DNA from 2 places in the Shewanella sp. GJ50-10 genome. Region 1 is predicted to be linked to the other one. Evidence: predicted binding sites of a transcription regulator. Region 1 holds the regulator's gene; the other holds the start of a gene.
The links. Region 1 encodes ArgR, which controls arginine synthesis, uptake and breakdown. Its sites were predicted from a motif close to ANTGAATANNTATTCANT; they were not measured.
Positions count from the first base shown of each region.

Region 1 (7,353 bases):
GCAAAAATATCCTCATATTGACCTCACCGTTGCCAATTCTATTTTGCACGCTGAAACTAATACCGGAGAGATTTTACGGGGCCTTGATGTCACTGCCAAAGCATGGGCACTAACAGGAAAACATAAATGGATACAACTGCTGAGGCTACCTTGTGTTAAACCTTTTGCCGATGTGGCATATCGTGGTTTTGCCAAAAACCGTTATAAAATATCTTACTTGTTAACCGGTCAACAACGCTGTGAAACAGGCAGTTGTAACCTCAAATAATCATGAGTAACTATAATAAGTATGAATAATCCCGTGCTAAAGCCCGTTACTTCTGCCGTTATCATTGGTTCATCTTCAGGCATTGCCAGTGCCATCCTTGATGAACTGATTCAGGATGGGCATATCGAGCAGATCATAACAGTGAGCCAAAATGAGAACTGCAAACTCAGCATAAATCACCTCGATGACATAAATCACATACATCTGCTGTCGGATTATTCAGCGCAAAGCATTGCCAGTATTTGCCAAGATTTATCATCAATTAAAGGCCATCTGGTCAAAGTGTTTATTTGTAATGGCAGGCTGCATTCTTTAAATAGAGCAGATGAAACTGCAATAAGCCCAGAAAAACGCTTAGAAGAAATTACCCCTGAATCCATGCAAGCTTTGTTTCACTCAAACACCATAGTGCCCATGCAGTGGTTGCAGCAGATAACGACTGTGGTTAATAGCAAGCAAGCTTGTATTATCAGTGTATTGAGCGCCAGAGTCGGCAGTATCAGTGATAACCAGTTAGGTGGCTGGTATAGCTATCGCGCCTCAAAAGCCGCTTTGAATATGTTGCTTAAAACCACAGCGATTGAATATGCTCGCAGAGCCAAAAACGTCAAACTGATTGCCTTTCATCCTGGTACTACCGATACCGAGCTTTCTAAACCTTTTCAAGCAAACGTACCAAAAGGGAAACTGTTTACAGCGGAGTTTGTTGCTAAAAAATTACTGATTATTCATCAACAATTAGTCTTCGATGGCAAAGCGGAGTTTTTAGATTGGCAAGGAAAAACCATTGAGTGGTAATTTGGCCAATGGATAATTGAGTAGATTGCTTAATTACAGGCACAAAAAAGCGAAGCTCAAGGCTTCGCTTTTAAAGTGAATAAACCAAGTGGCTTATTTAACGAATTCAACACCTAGGTTGATATCGCCTTTTAACGTATCAAGCATTGCATCGCGAGCATTTGCTTCAAATGCACTTACTTCGCCGTAAGCTAATACTTTTTCTACGCCGTTTTTACCTAATACTACAGGCTGCGCGAAGAATTCAGCATGTTCGCTGCCGCCATCTACGTATGCACATTCAACCACGTTCGCTTCACCTTGAAGGCCACGAACTAAAGAAAGGCCGAAACGACATGCCGCTTGACCCATTGAAAGTGTCGCACTACCGCCACCGGCTTTAGCTTCAACAACTTCAGTACCAGCATTTTGGATACGAGTTGTTAATGCAGCAACTTCTTCATCAGTAAAGCTTACGCCTTCAACTTGAGAAAGTAGTGGAAGAATCGTTACACCACTGTGGCCGCCGATAACATTGATGTTCACGTCAGCTACGTTTAAGCCTTTAAGATCAGCAATAAAGGTTTCAGAACGGATAACATCCAGTGTAGTCACACCGAATAAACGGTTCTTATCGTAAACACCTGCTTTTTTAAGAACTTCAGCAGCAATAGCAACCGTTGTGTTCACTGGGTTTGTGATCACACCGATTAATGCTTTAGGACAAGTTGCCGCTACTTTTTCAATTAGGTTACGTACGATACCAGCGTTGATGTTGAATAGATCTGAACGATCCATACCAGGCTTACGCGCAACACCTGCAGAAATAAGAACAACATCAGCGTCAACTAGCGCAGGAGTTGGATCTTCACCTGCGAAACCAGCAACTTCAACGTCTGTTGGGATGTGGCTTAAATCGACAGCGACACCTGGAGTAACAGGAGCAATGTCATAAAGAGACAACTTTGAGCCTGCTGGAAGTTGAGTTTTTAATAGTAAAGCTAGGGCCTGGCCAATACCGCCAGCAGCACCAAGTACAGCTACTTTCATAATTATCTCCGATAACGTTCTAGTGTTTGACTTCTAAATGTATGATTCGCAGTTTGTGACATAGATCATATTTATTGTGGCGTCACATTACTGCATCAGCGACATAATTTCAATTATCCCTTAGTGGAGTACGGCAATTTACTTATTCTAAGATATGTATATAAATAATCACTGATTTAAGCACTTACACTGTAAAGTGAATTTTTATTCAACAAAACAGCTTATTTCTTGACTTGTGTTGTTTATATATTCAAAATGAACCCGTTTTGTGAATATATTGTATTCATTTTAAAAATTACTAATAAGACGAAGAAAATATGCCAGCGACCAAGAATCAGGATGAACTCGTTAGAACGTTTAAGTCGATACTAAAGGAAGAGCGCTTTGGGAGCCAAAGTGAAATCGTAAACGCGCTGCAAGCGGAAGGTTTTGGCAATATCAACCAGTCAAAAGTTTCGCGTATGTTGAGTAAGTTCGGGGCTGTACGTACCCGAAATGCGAAACAAGAGATGGTGTACTGTTTACCTGCTGAATTAGGTGTTCCAACCGCAGGAAGCCCGGTCAAAAACTTAGTACTCGACGTTGACCATAACCAAGCAATGATTGTGGTTCGAACAAGCCCAGGTGCTGCACAGCTTATCGCGCGCTTGTTAGACTCAATAGGTAAACCTGAAGGAATTTTAGGTACCATTGCTGGGGATGATACGATTTTTATCTGCCCATCTAGCATTAAGACTATTGATGATACGCTTGAAACGGTTAAGTCACTGTTTAACTTTAGCGAATAGCTGTTGTAAATAATCACAGCAAGCAATACCAAGATGTTTGCGAGTATTATCCAATAAAAAAGCAATGCTTAAGCATTGCTTTTTTATGTCTCAAATTTGAGTAATGACTTGTGCCATTACAATGAGATTAGTCGTTAGCAAACTGCGCTAAAAAGTCTAACGAAGGCGCAAAGAATGATGACCCCGTTAATGCTTTAGTAAACTGCATTAAGTGATCATGATTTCCGTGACCATCGCCATGCACCATGCTGCGAAGCATTTCTTCAAAATGAGTCGGCTTGTTACAAGTAGAGATAAACATCAAACCTTGCTCTCTGAGTGAGCCAAACGGCATACTTTGACGTAAGATTTCCATTGAATTGCCATCAGCATCTTTCAAGTTAACGCGCTTGATATGGCTGGTTAAAGGCTTATCTTCTGATGCGTATTCAATATCATCTTGCTTAGTACGGCCGATAATATCTTCTTGCTTTTTCTGCGGCAGACGGTTCCATTTACTTAAGTTATGGGCATATTTTTGTACATGCACGTAACTGCCACCTTTGAATTGAATATCTTCATCAGCGACTAAAGCAACTTCTTGTCGGCTGCGCCCTTTCGGGTTTTCAGTACCGTCAACAAATCCAGTTAAGTCACGGCTATCCATAAAGCGGAAACCACGCTCTTCTTCAATCAGTTCAACCAAACCTTCGAACATTTGGCTAATTTCATTAGCAACCAAGTGCAGAATATCGTAACGGTCACAGCGAATATGCATGAATAAATCATACTCTATAGCTGGCGCGTCACGGTTGCCTTCTTGCATTGCTGGGAATGGACGTAATTGAGCTGGACGTTGCTCACCGTAAATGGTGTCCCAGTAGTTAGCACCAATTGCCACAAAGCCATTAAAAGCACTGTCGGCGTATTGATCTGATAACTCGTAAATATATTGAGCAACATTGGCTAAACAAGGGCGCAGTTGAGTTTCAACGCCGTCATTTGCATTAAACATCAAGTAGACGCTATGCAGATTCCCTTCAGCACAAACTCCTAACTGTTCACGAGGCATATTCTGTGTTTCCATGTTGGAATCAACCACCTTTAACAATAATAAGATTAAAATAGTGTAAGGTAATTGAGCAATTTAATCCTTATGCTCTATCTCAATTTTCAGTCAATTTAGACTTAGGTCACTAAAAAACCACTAACGGGTGTGCCGATATTGATAAATTGACTTTCTGACCTAAGGTCAGCGTGGTTAACTGACTTCTAACTTCGAGCGTTTGTAACCCTACTTTAACCCAATAATGACAAATTGTACCTAGAAAACGGCGTTCTAAAATTTCGCCATGTCCTTGAGCAGCAGGTTGTAAATCAATTTGTTGCGGTCTTAATAGTAACTCGCCTTGGCTATTAAGAGGATGACTAAGCTCATTTGTACTTTCAATTAAGCCTAATATTGAAGATACCTGAGTCGCACTCTTAATCGTCACGGTTATATAGTTACCCTCACCTAAAAATTCAGCCACATAACGTTCGTTAGGCTCACCATATAACTCTTCAGCTAAGCCATGTTGTACAATGCCGCCTTGTTTGAATAATGCCAATTTATCGGCAAATACAAAGGCTTCATCTTTACTGTGGGTTACAAATACTGCACTAACATTACGTTGCTTTAGGATTTGTCTGATTTCTAACATCATTTCACTGCGCACTTGCGAATCAATATTAGAAAAAGGCTCATCGAGCAATAATAATTCCGGTTGATAAGCTAACGCTCGAGCGATGGATACTCTTTGTTGCTGCCCGCCAGATAACTCATGTGGGTAACGTTGACCAAGTCCTTCAAGCTTAACTAATTGCAGCATGTCATCAAGACGTTCACTGCGCTCTTTTGCCGTTAAATCTTTAACGCCAAATAATATATTGTCACTAACGGTTAAATGCGGAAACAAAGCATAGTCTTGAAAAATCATCCCTATGCCACGCTTTTCACTTGGTATAAACACATCATCAGCACTAAGCGATTGGCCATTAATCGCTATGCTGCCTTCGCTGATCGCTTGTAGACCAGCGATTGCACGGAGCAATGTGGTTTTGCCACAACCACTAGGGCCTAAAAGAGCTACGATTTCACCCTGCTCTAATGTCAGATTTAAGCCATTGAGAATCACCTGTCCTTGGTAGTCACTTTTTACATTTTTAATGGTCAATGTGGACATATTAGCTCTCTTGCTCCAACGAACGGTTAAGGTAAATCAACGGGATAAGTCCAACAAGAACAATCACAATAGCTGCCAATGCGCCGTGCTCTAGTTGCTCATCTGAAACGAATTGAAAGACATGAGTTGCAAGGTTTTCAAAACCAATTGGGCGTAATAATAGTGCTGCTGGCAGCTCTTTCATACTTTCAATAAACACTAACAGCGCACCAGCAAAAATACCTTTGCGTAATAAAGGTAAATGCACTCTCCATAATAACTGTCTTGGCTTTTGCCCCATGGTAATGCTCGCCATATCTAATGAAGGCGAAATACGCTTATAACTGTTTTCAATGCTGCCAATTGAAATCGCCACAAAGCGAACACAAAAAGCAAAAATCAACGCAAAGACACTACCAGTAAATAGTAAGCCTGGGCCACGAGCATCAAAATAGTCATAAATATCGTTAATAGCAAAATCCAGATAGGTTAATGGTACTAACACCCCAATGGCTAAGACGGTACCAGGTATTGCGTAACCAGTACTACTCAACCTTGAAGGTAATATGTCACTTTTGCGCGGGCTAACACGCCTGATAAACATCATCACTAACGCAAGCACGACACAAATAAAACTCACCACTGCTGCAATGTATAAGCTATTAAAGCTGTATTGCCAGAAGCGGCTATTCCAACTCTCGTCGAAGTAATCGATGGCATAACCGGCAAGCACGGTAAACGGCAATAAAAAAGCTAACACGATGAGCAAGCTACAATAACCAAATGATAGCCATGCTTTAAAGCCTGATAAATGATAACGGTCAGACTCGGTTAAACGTGATTGCTTTTGAAATAGCTCTTGTTTACGGCGGGCGAAGCGCTCGAACCCAACCATAGCGAAAATCACTAATAACATGATGGCTGACAATTTAGCTGCAGCTGACAAACTGCCATATCCAAGCCATGTGTCATATACAGCCGTAGTTAACGTCGGCACAGCAAAGTAACTTACGGTAGCAAAGTCTGCCGCAGTTTCCATTGCCACCAAAGCCATACCTACCGCCAAAGCCGGCCTTGCCATTGGCAAGCCTAAACGCCAAAAACTTTGCCAAGGACTACAGCCCATAATACGTGAGGCATGCAATAAGCTTGAGGATTGCTCCATAAAAGCAGTACGGGCCAGCAAATAAATATAAGGGAATAACACCAAGGACAGCATGACCGCTGCGCCGCTTAAGCTACGAATATCAGGGAAATAGTAATCTTGAGGGGAAGTCCAACTAAATGCTTGTCTTAAAAATCGCTGTATAGGACCAGCATAATCAAGCATGTCGGTATACACATACGCCACAATATAGGCTGGCATAGCAAGGGGCAGCAGTAATGCCCACTGAAAATAGCGACGGCCAGGAAAGTCACACCTTGCCACCAGCCATGCTGCAGGTACGGCAATGACTAAAGAACCGAGGCACACCTTCAGCATCAGCAACAAGCTGTTACTGATATAGGTAGGTAAAACGGTATCCATTAGATGACTAAAAACAGCTTCGTCAGGTAGTGTAGCTTGTACTAAAAGTGCAAAAAGCGGCAATATTAATATTACCGCAATCGCATAACCAGCGAGCGACCAGCTTCTGGTTAAGCCTAAGATCATAAATACTTTCCAGTCAGTGCCCCATGATTAACATGGGGCGAGATAAAGCATCCTTACAGATCAAATTTTACTTCATCAAGTAGCTTCACTGCTGCTTGATGGTTTTCTGCTAGCTTGAAGATTGGCAGACTATCAGCTTTGAAGTCTCCCCATGAAGCTACCATGTCAGAAGGTGTTACATCCGCTTTCACTGGATATTCCATGTTAACTTCTGCGTAAGATTTTTGAGCTACATCAGACGATAAAAATTCCATTAATTTTATCGCATTATCTTTGTTTGGTGCAAACTTAGCTAGTGCCATTCCAGAAACATTGATGTGAGAGCCACGATCTTTCTGGTTAGGGAAGTTAATGTATACCGCTTCAGCCCAGCTTTTTTGCTTAGGATCTGTCATCATTTTACCGAAGTAGTAGCTGTTACCAATAGCAACATCACATAGACCTTCTTTAACCGCTTTAACTTGAGCACGGTCATTACCTTGTGGCTTGCGTGCTAAATTAGCTTTTACACCTTCAAGCCATGTTTTCGTTTCAGCTTCACCATGGTGAGCAATCATTGAGGCAACTAATGCGATGTTATATGGGTGTTTGAAACTACGTGTACAAATCTTACCTTTATACTCTTCTGACGCT
Region 1 covers NZ_JBVVSS010000001.1:694,349-701,701, reverse strand. Annotated here, with positions in the region: gene AC0L4E_RS02825 (thiol-disulfide oxidoreductase DCC family protein) at 1-268, shown strand, start outside; gene AC0L4E_RS02820 (SDR family NAD(P)-dependent oxidoreductase) at 302-1,066, shown strand; gene mdh (malate dehydrogenase) at 1,160-2,095, opposite strand; gene argR (transcriptional regulator ArgR) at 2,413-2,883, shown strand; gene AC0L4E_RS02805 (Dyp-type peroxidase) at 3,011-3,949, opposite strand; gene AC0L4E_RS02800 (ABC transporter ATP-binding protein) at 4,059-5,087, opposite strand; gene AC0L4E_RS02795 (ABC transporter permease) at 5,089-6,720, opposite strand; gene AC0L4E_RS02790 (Fe(3+) ABC transporter substrate-binding protein) at 6,774-7,353, opposite strand, start outside.

Region 2 (7,353 bases), 2.6 Mb from region 1:
TCATCTGAAATCTGTCCCCAACGGCGCATTTGAGTGAGGTACCAAATCGCGTCAGAGTAATATGGGTAAGTGGCGTTGTAGCGGAAAAACACGTTGAAATCAGGGACTGCACGCTTGTCACCTTTTTCATACTCAAAGGTGCCTGTCATGCTGTTTGCAATGACGTCGTAATCTGCGCCAACATAATTAGATTGCGACAGAATTTTAACTGCTGCTGGGCGATTAGCATTATCGTTATCATCTAACCACTTTGCGGCTTTGATCAGCGCTCGGGTTAAACGAATAGTGGTGTTAGGATATTTTTCAGCAAACTCTGCTGTAATCCCAAATACTTTCTCTGGGTTGTCTTTCCAAATTTCATAGTCAGTAACAACCGGTACTCCGATCCCTTTAAATACTGCTTGTTGGTTCCAAGGCTCACCCACGCAGTAACCGTAAATAGTACCGGCTTCAAGGGTTGAAGGCATTTGTGGTGGAGGTGTTACAGACAAGAAAGCTTCAGCATCAAGTTGCCCTGAAGTATCGCCTTTATGCGGTGCATAATAACCTGGGTGAATTCCACCAGCCGCTAACCAATAACGCAGTTCATAGTTATGAGTTGATACTGGGAATACCATGCCCATTTTAAAAGGCTTACCTTCTTCAGTGAACTGCTCAACTACAGGCTTTAATGCATCAGCTTTAATCGGATGAACAGGTTTACCTTCGCTGTCTTTAGCAATATTTGGCTTCATTTTCTTCCAAATATCGTTTGATACAGTAATCGCATTACCATTTAAGTCCATTGAAAAAGGCGTGATAATGTGAGCTTCAGTTCCGTAACCAATAGTAGCTGCAATAGGTTGACCCGCTAGCATATGCGCGCCATCTAAACGTCCATCAATAACCCCATCTAATAACACTTTCCAATTTGCTTGAGCCTCAATGGTGACGTATAAGCCCTCTTCTTCGAAGTAGCCATTTTCGTAAGCAATAGCAATCGGTGCCATATCAGTTAATTTGATAAAACCGAAAGTTAACTCTTCTTTTTCAGGAAAGCCGACTTCCGCCATTGCTGGCACCGCCGCGGTAAACGATACCGCCAATAAGGTATGTTTAAGTGCTTTTTTCCAATTCATCTTTTTATCCTTGTTAAATTTAAAAAGTTAAGTTTTAAATAGGCAAAACAAAAAAAGGCGCCTAATTACTCCTTTAGGAATAATTAAGCGCCTTTGCTTAAATGTGTTATCTGGTTTTCACTCTCATAAATCACGAAACAAGGCTAAATAATCGCCATTAATCGTGACTAACAAGAGACATTAATTTATTTAATAGCTGTATTTTACTATTCAGCAACCGTGCCAACTTAACAACCTATTGTTTTAAATAAAAATATTATTATACAGCAAGGTAGTACCTATAAAGGGTAGTACCAATTTAGTGCGAACTCGATCCTACCGCACCTAAATGGGTAGCCTTAACACAACTACCTACCCTAAAGAGGTGCAATCAAAGTATTTACTAAAACTAAGTTGGATTTTTGTCTCGAGAGCTTTACCCCAAACTTTGTTTAAAAGCTTTGTTTAAGAGCAGATTCAAGCTGAAGTGTTTGATGTTGTGGTAATTCGCCAATCCTTGAAATCGAACGCTGTTGAAATAAAACACTATTGACTTCAAAGGCTATTGAGTTAAAAGCCTATCGAATTAAAAGGCTATTAAATTAAAAGGCTGTTGAATTAAAAGACCTATAGATACGGGAAGGTAATTAGGCCAATAAAAAAGCCACTCAATGAGTGGCTTTAAAACTTAAATCAGTGTTAACAATAGCTATGCCTATATCACTAGCCTAGTACTGCCAGTAATACACCCGCAGCAACTGCACTACCAAGTACACCTGCAACGTTAGGTCCCATGGCATGCATTAACAGGAAGTTTTGCTGATTGGACTCTAAACCTACCTTGTTCACAACTCGGGCGGCCATAGGCACTGCTGAGACACCAGCGGCACCAATCAATGGGTTAATCTTGCCGCCTGAAACCTTAGACATAATTTTTGCCATTGTCACGCCAGCAGCCGTACCAATACTGAACGCTACAGCACCTAATACCAGAATACCTAAAGTCTCAATACGTAAGAACTCTTCAGCCTGTAACTTAGAGCCTACAGCAAGACCTAAGAAGATGGTCACAATGTTGATCAACTCATTTTGTGCTGTGCTTGATAATCTATCAACTACGCCAGACTCACGCATTAAGTTACCTAAACAGAACATCCCTACCAGCGGTGTGGCTGCAGGTAAAAATAGAATAGTCATACCAACAACCATCAACGGGAAGATGATTTTCTCTTTCTTACTCACTTCACGCAGCTGTTCCATCTTGATGCTACGCTCTGACTCATTTGTAAGAAGACGCATAATCGGAGGCTGGATCAGCGGTACTAATGCCATATATGAATATGCAGCGACCGCTATTGCACCCAATAAGTCAGGGGCAAGTTTAGAGGCTAAGAAGATTGCCGTAGGTCCGTCAGCACCACCAATAATCGCAATGGCAGCTGCATCTTGCATGCTAAATTCAAAACCAGGTACTAAGTTAAGGGCAATTGCACCAAGCAAAGTGGCAAAAATACCAAACTGCGCAGCAGCGCCCAATAACAATGTTTTAGGGTTTGCAATCAGTGCACCAAAGTCAGTTAGTGCGCCAACGCCCATGAAAATCAACAATGGGAAAATCCCAGTTTCAATCCCCACGTAGTAGGCATACCAAAGTAAGCCACCTTCGTCGGTAAAACCTGCATTAGGAATGTTCGCTAGAATTGCACCAAAACCAATAGGCACTAAAAGTAGCGGTTCAAATCCTTTAGCGATAGCGAGATAAAGTAATAAACCCCCTATCGCCATCATGAATAATTGATCAGGTGCGAAGTTAGCAATACCCGTCTCAGACCAAAAGGCCATTAATCCTTCCATGCTATCTCCTACGCTAATGCCAACAGTGGCGAGCCAACTGTCACAGCATCACCTTGTTTAACTGATACGTTACGAATAACACCGGTAGTTGCAGCACGAACTTCGGTTTCCATTTTCATCGCTTCTAAAATGATGATCACATCACCTTCATTAACTTGATCGCCATCCTTAACCAAGACTTTGAAAATATTTCCTGAAAGCGGCGCATTCATTGTGGTTTTGATTTCATTACTCACTGGTGCGTGTGGCGCAAGTGGCGCTGGAGCTTGTGAACCTGCAGATGCTGCTTCAGTTGGAACAATTTGACTAATGTCACCGCCTTCACTGACTTCGACCACAAAGTTTTGACCTTGTACATTTACGGTGTAAGTCTCAGGACCTTTTTCAGCTTTTGCAGCTGGTACAGCCATATCATCTGCACTTGGTACAGGCTCAAATGCATCAGGGTTACCGCGGTTTGATAAAAACTGTAGGCCGATTTGATTAAACAATGCGTAAGTCATTACATCATCATCAGATTCAGCAGCTAAGGCAAAGTTGTCTTTCTTAGCAATGTCAGCTAACTCTGTACGAAGCTTATCAAGCTCTGGCTCGATAAGGTCTGCTGGGCGGCATGTAATAGCTTCAGCGCCATCTAACACGCGTGCCTGTAGCTCAGCGTTAACTGGGGCAGGTGTAGCACCGTATTCACCTTTCAGTACGCCTTCAGTTTCTTTAGCCAGAGTTTTATAACGTTCACCCATTAATACGTTGATGACTGATTGAGTACCGACAATTTGAGATGTTGGAGTCACTAGAGGTAAAAAACCTAAATCTTCACGAACACGTGGGATTTCTTCAAGCACGGCATCCATTTTATCTGCAGCGCCCTGCTCTTTTAGTTGGTTTTCCATGTTAGTTAACATGCCGCCAGGAACTTGAGCGCGAAGAATACGTGAATCAATACCCTTTAGTGCGCCTTCAAAACGAGCATACTTTTTACGTACTTCTCTGAAGTAAGCAGCAATCTCTTCAAGCGTTGCCATGTCATAGCCAGTAGAACGGCCATTATCTTCTGCCATTGCTACCAGCGTCTCAGTGGCTGAGTGGCCATAGGTTTGGCTCATAGATGAAATCGCAGTATCAAGCACATCAATACCTGCCTCAATGGCTTTTTGGTAAGTTGCAGTGCTCAAGCCTGTTGTCGCATGACAATGCATAGACACAGTTAAATCAGTTTGCGACTTTAAACGGCTAATAAGGTCGTAGGCTTCCATTGGCTTAAGTAAGCCAGCCATATCTTTAATACAAAGCGAATCGCAACCTAAATCTTCAAGATTTTTAGCCATTGAAACCCAAGTATCAACCGTGTGAACTGGGCTAGTAGTAAATGAAATCGTACCTTGTGCATGACCACCAACCTGTTTAACTGCTTTAACTGCGGTTTCGAGATTACGTACATCGTTCATGGCGTCAAACACACGGAACACGTCAACACCGTTTGTGTGGGCGCGTTCGACAAAACGCGTCACTACGTCATCAGCGTAGTGGCGGTAACCTAATAAATTCTGACCACGCAATAACATTTGCTGTGGTGTATTTGGCATAACTTTTTTAAGTTCGCGAATACGATCCCAAGGATCTTCGCCTAAATAACGAATACAAGAATCGAACGTTGCACCACCCCATGACTCTAAAGACCAAAAACCAACTTTATCCAGTAAAGGAGCGATAGGTAACATATCGTCTAAACGAAGGCGGGTTGCCAAAATAGACTGATGGGCGTCTCGTAATACTACATCTGTTAACGCTAAAGGCTTGCTCATAAAAACTCCTAAACTTTAATCTTTTGCACGATACTGATGAATAGCAGAAGTAATTGCTGCTATTAACTTAGGATCAAGTGTTGCTGATGCTGCGGCAGGTGCTGGCACATGAGCAACGGCAGGTTGATTCTCTGACTTACATAATCTGGCGACGATTTTAATACCGACAATTAGCATACTTAAAAATATGAATACTAAGCTCATCCCCATTATCATCACGCCTAGGGCGTTAAATAACTGCTCAGATATTGAAGTCATACATCCTCTCTTGTCTTAATGTTCAATCAGCGATTGCACATAGGATCCATTTTAATTGCGTAAAGCCGATGAAGCCTTTTAGCTCAATAAACGATGCACCATTTTTAAGCATCAAGTATTGGATTAACGCTACTTAGAATAATTATTCAGTCCATATTAACCAATTTCAGATTATATAAAAGAGCTTAAACTAATAGGTTTGGTTATATTAAATTCTTCATCGACGAAAAATATAACTAATCTATAACAATTAATCCAACACCTTGTAAATTGGTCAGACCAAAAATAATAATATTCGACCTCACTATGTGACAATTCAACAAAATAACTAAGGTATTACTGAGAATTATTCAATTTTGTAGGTTTTAATCAAAAAATGACAAGATCATGACGATTTAGCTATAAAAAGAGATATCAAGAATAAGAACAGCCAAGCGCCCCAAACCTGTGCAGTAATGCCGAAAAGCATAAATATGCCATTTTTATCACTTGAAAATGACTAAATATGAAATAAATAGTCTAAAGGGAATTAAAACTAGTGAAGTATTCTGCTCACTATGATGAATGGCACTGAGTCTCTCTTAATGCTCTTCATTTACTAGTGCGGAAACCTAAAGCGTATTCAGTCAGAACGACTTGTATATAAGGCGTGGTTGCAACAGATAAGTATTGAGGCGAATTCTAAATAAGATCTAGAATGAGTGAATTTCAGGCAAAAAAATACCCTGTAGTAAACTACAGGGTATTTTCTTGATCATGGTGCGGATGGGAGGATTCGAACCTCCGACCGCCTGGTTCGTAGCCAGGTACTCTATCCAGCTGAGCTACATCCGCAAATTTTTTACTATCACTTCATACTCAGTGCTAATTGAGCTTAGTTGCATATTCAATATATGCAAATAATGGCGGAGAGGGAGGGATTCGAACCCTCGATGGGAGTTAAAGCCCATACTCCCTTAGCAGGGGAGCGCCTTCGGCCACTCGGCCACCTCTCCGAATTATGGTGCGGATGGGAGGATTCGAACCTCCGACCGCCTGGTTCGTAGCCAGGTACTCTATCCAGCTGAGCTACATCCGCATAATTTGGTATGAATTTTATATGGTGCGGATGGGAGGATTCGAACCTCCGACCGCCTGGTTCGTAGCCAGGTACTCTATCCAGCTGAGCTACATCCGCATATATAAAATGGTAAAGCTTTTGAATGATTTAATGGTGCGGATGGGAGGATTCGAACCTCCGACCGCCTGGTTCGTAGCCAGGTACTCTATCCAGCTGAGCTACATCCGCTCATTAAATAATTCAAACACAAAAATAGCAATGGTGCGGATGGGAGGATTCGAACCTCCGACCGCCTGGTTCGTAGCCAGGTACTCTATCCAGCTGAGCTACATCCGCATCGCTTACTATTTTTTAAGAAATGGCGGAGAGGGAGGGATTCGAACCCTCGATGGGAGTTAAAGCCCATACTCCCTTAGCAGGGGAGCGCCTTCGGCCACTCGGCCACCTCTCCGTTTCTTGGGCGGTATATTACTGTTTGAAGAAAATAAGTCAAACCCTTTTTCAGAAACATATATTCATTTGAACTGTTTTTAATCATATTGCCGACTTAAGCCACAAATATTGTCAATTCACTGTGCCGATTTTTGTGTTTTACGATTAAAACAATTGAATCTAGATTTAACCCTCATCGGAAAACGGCTTGTTCTAAATTTTAAATCAACTTTTGGTGATTATTTGATTTATACACAAACCACAAATGAGATTCACAATTGAAAGAGTATTGAAACAGCCATAACAGGCATCATTATTAGTGAGTGAGGCTGTTATTTAAAACGTAAAAATATAAGCGTTGAAAACCTACCGAGAAAGATAACTTAAGGGGTTAAGAGTGCAAAACTGTACTATGAAAGTAGTGAACAGGCATAAACTAAAATATCAAATTGGGGGCACAAAAAAGCCAGCTGACACTGGCTTTAATGGTATAACGCTTCACAATTCTGATTTATCAGAAATTGCCACCTTCTGGTGAAGTGTTTCCAGATTTTTCAGACTGGATACGTTGGTAAATTTCTTCACGGTGAACTGATACTTCTTTAGGTGCATTCACACCGATACGTACTTGGTTACCTTTAACACCTAGTACAGTAACAGTAACTTCATCACCTATCATTAATGTTTCGCCTACACGGCGAGTCAAAATCAGCATTCGATTGCTCCTTTAGTCCAATCAGCATACACCAGCTTCTATCCGTAATATGCGCGTTTTAATAGTGTTAGCTTAATACAAATCATTAGTGACGACACTAAATCAATAAAATTTTTAAGCTTTTTAGCGTAA
Region 2 covers NZ_JBVVSS010000001.1:3,280,120-3,287,472, forward strand. Annotated here, with positions in the region: gene AC0L4E_RS13835 (CmpA/NrtA family ABC transporter substrate-binding protein) at 1-1,052, opposite strand, end outside; gene AC0L4E_RS13840 (sodium ion-translocating decarboxylase subunit beta) at 1,821-2,951, opposite strand; gene oadA (sodium-extruding oxaloacetate decarboxylase subunit alpha) at 2,960-4,756, opposite strand; gene AC0L4E_RS13850 (OadG family transporter subunit) at 4,772-5,014, opposite strand; tRNA gene AC0L4E_RS13855 (tRNA-Arg) at 5,772-5,848, opposite strand; tRNA gene AC0L4E_RS13860 (tRNA-Ser) at 5,918-6,009, opposite strand; tRNA gene AC0L4E_RS13865 (tRNA-Arg) at 6,016-6,092, opposite strand; tRNA gene AC0L4E_RS13870 (tRNA-Arg) at 6,115-6,191, opposite strand; tRNA gene AC0L4E_RS13875 (tRNA-Arg) at 6,226-6,302, opposite strand; tRNA gene AC0L4E_RS13880 (tRNA-Arg) at 6,334-6,410, opposite strand; tRNA gene AC0L4E_RS13885 (tRNA-Ser) at 6,434-6,525, opposite strand; gene csrA (carbon storage regulator CsrA) at 7,021-7,221, opposite strand.
Region 2: a site for ArgR is predicted at 5,148-5,165, ahead of AC0L4E_RS13850 (OadG family transporter subunit). Genes of this name have one in related genera too.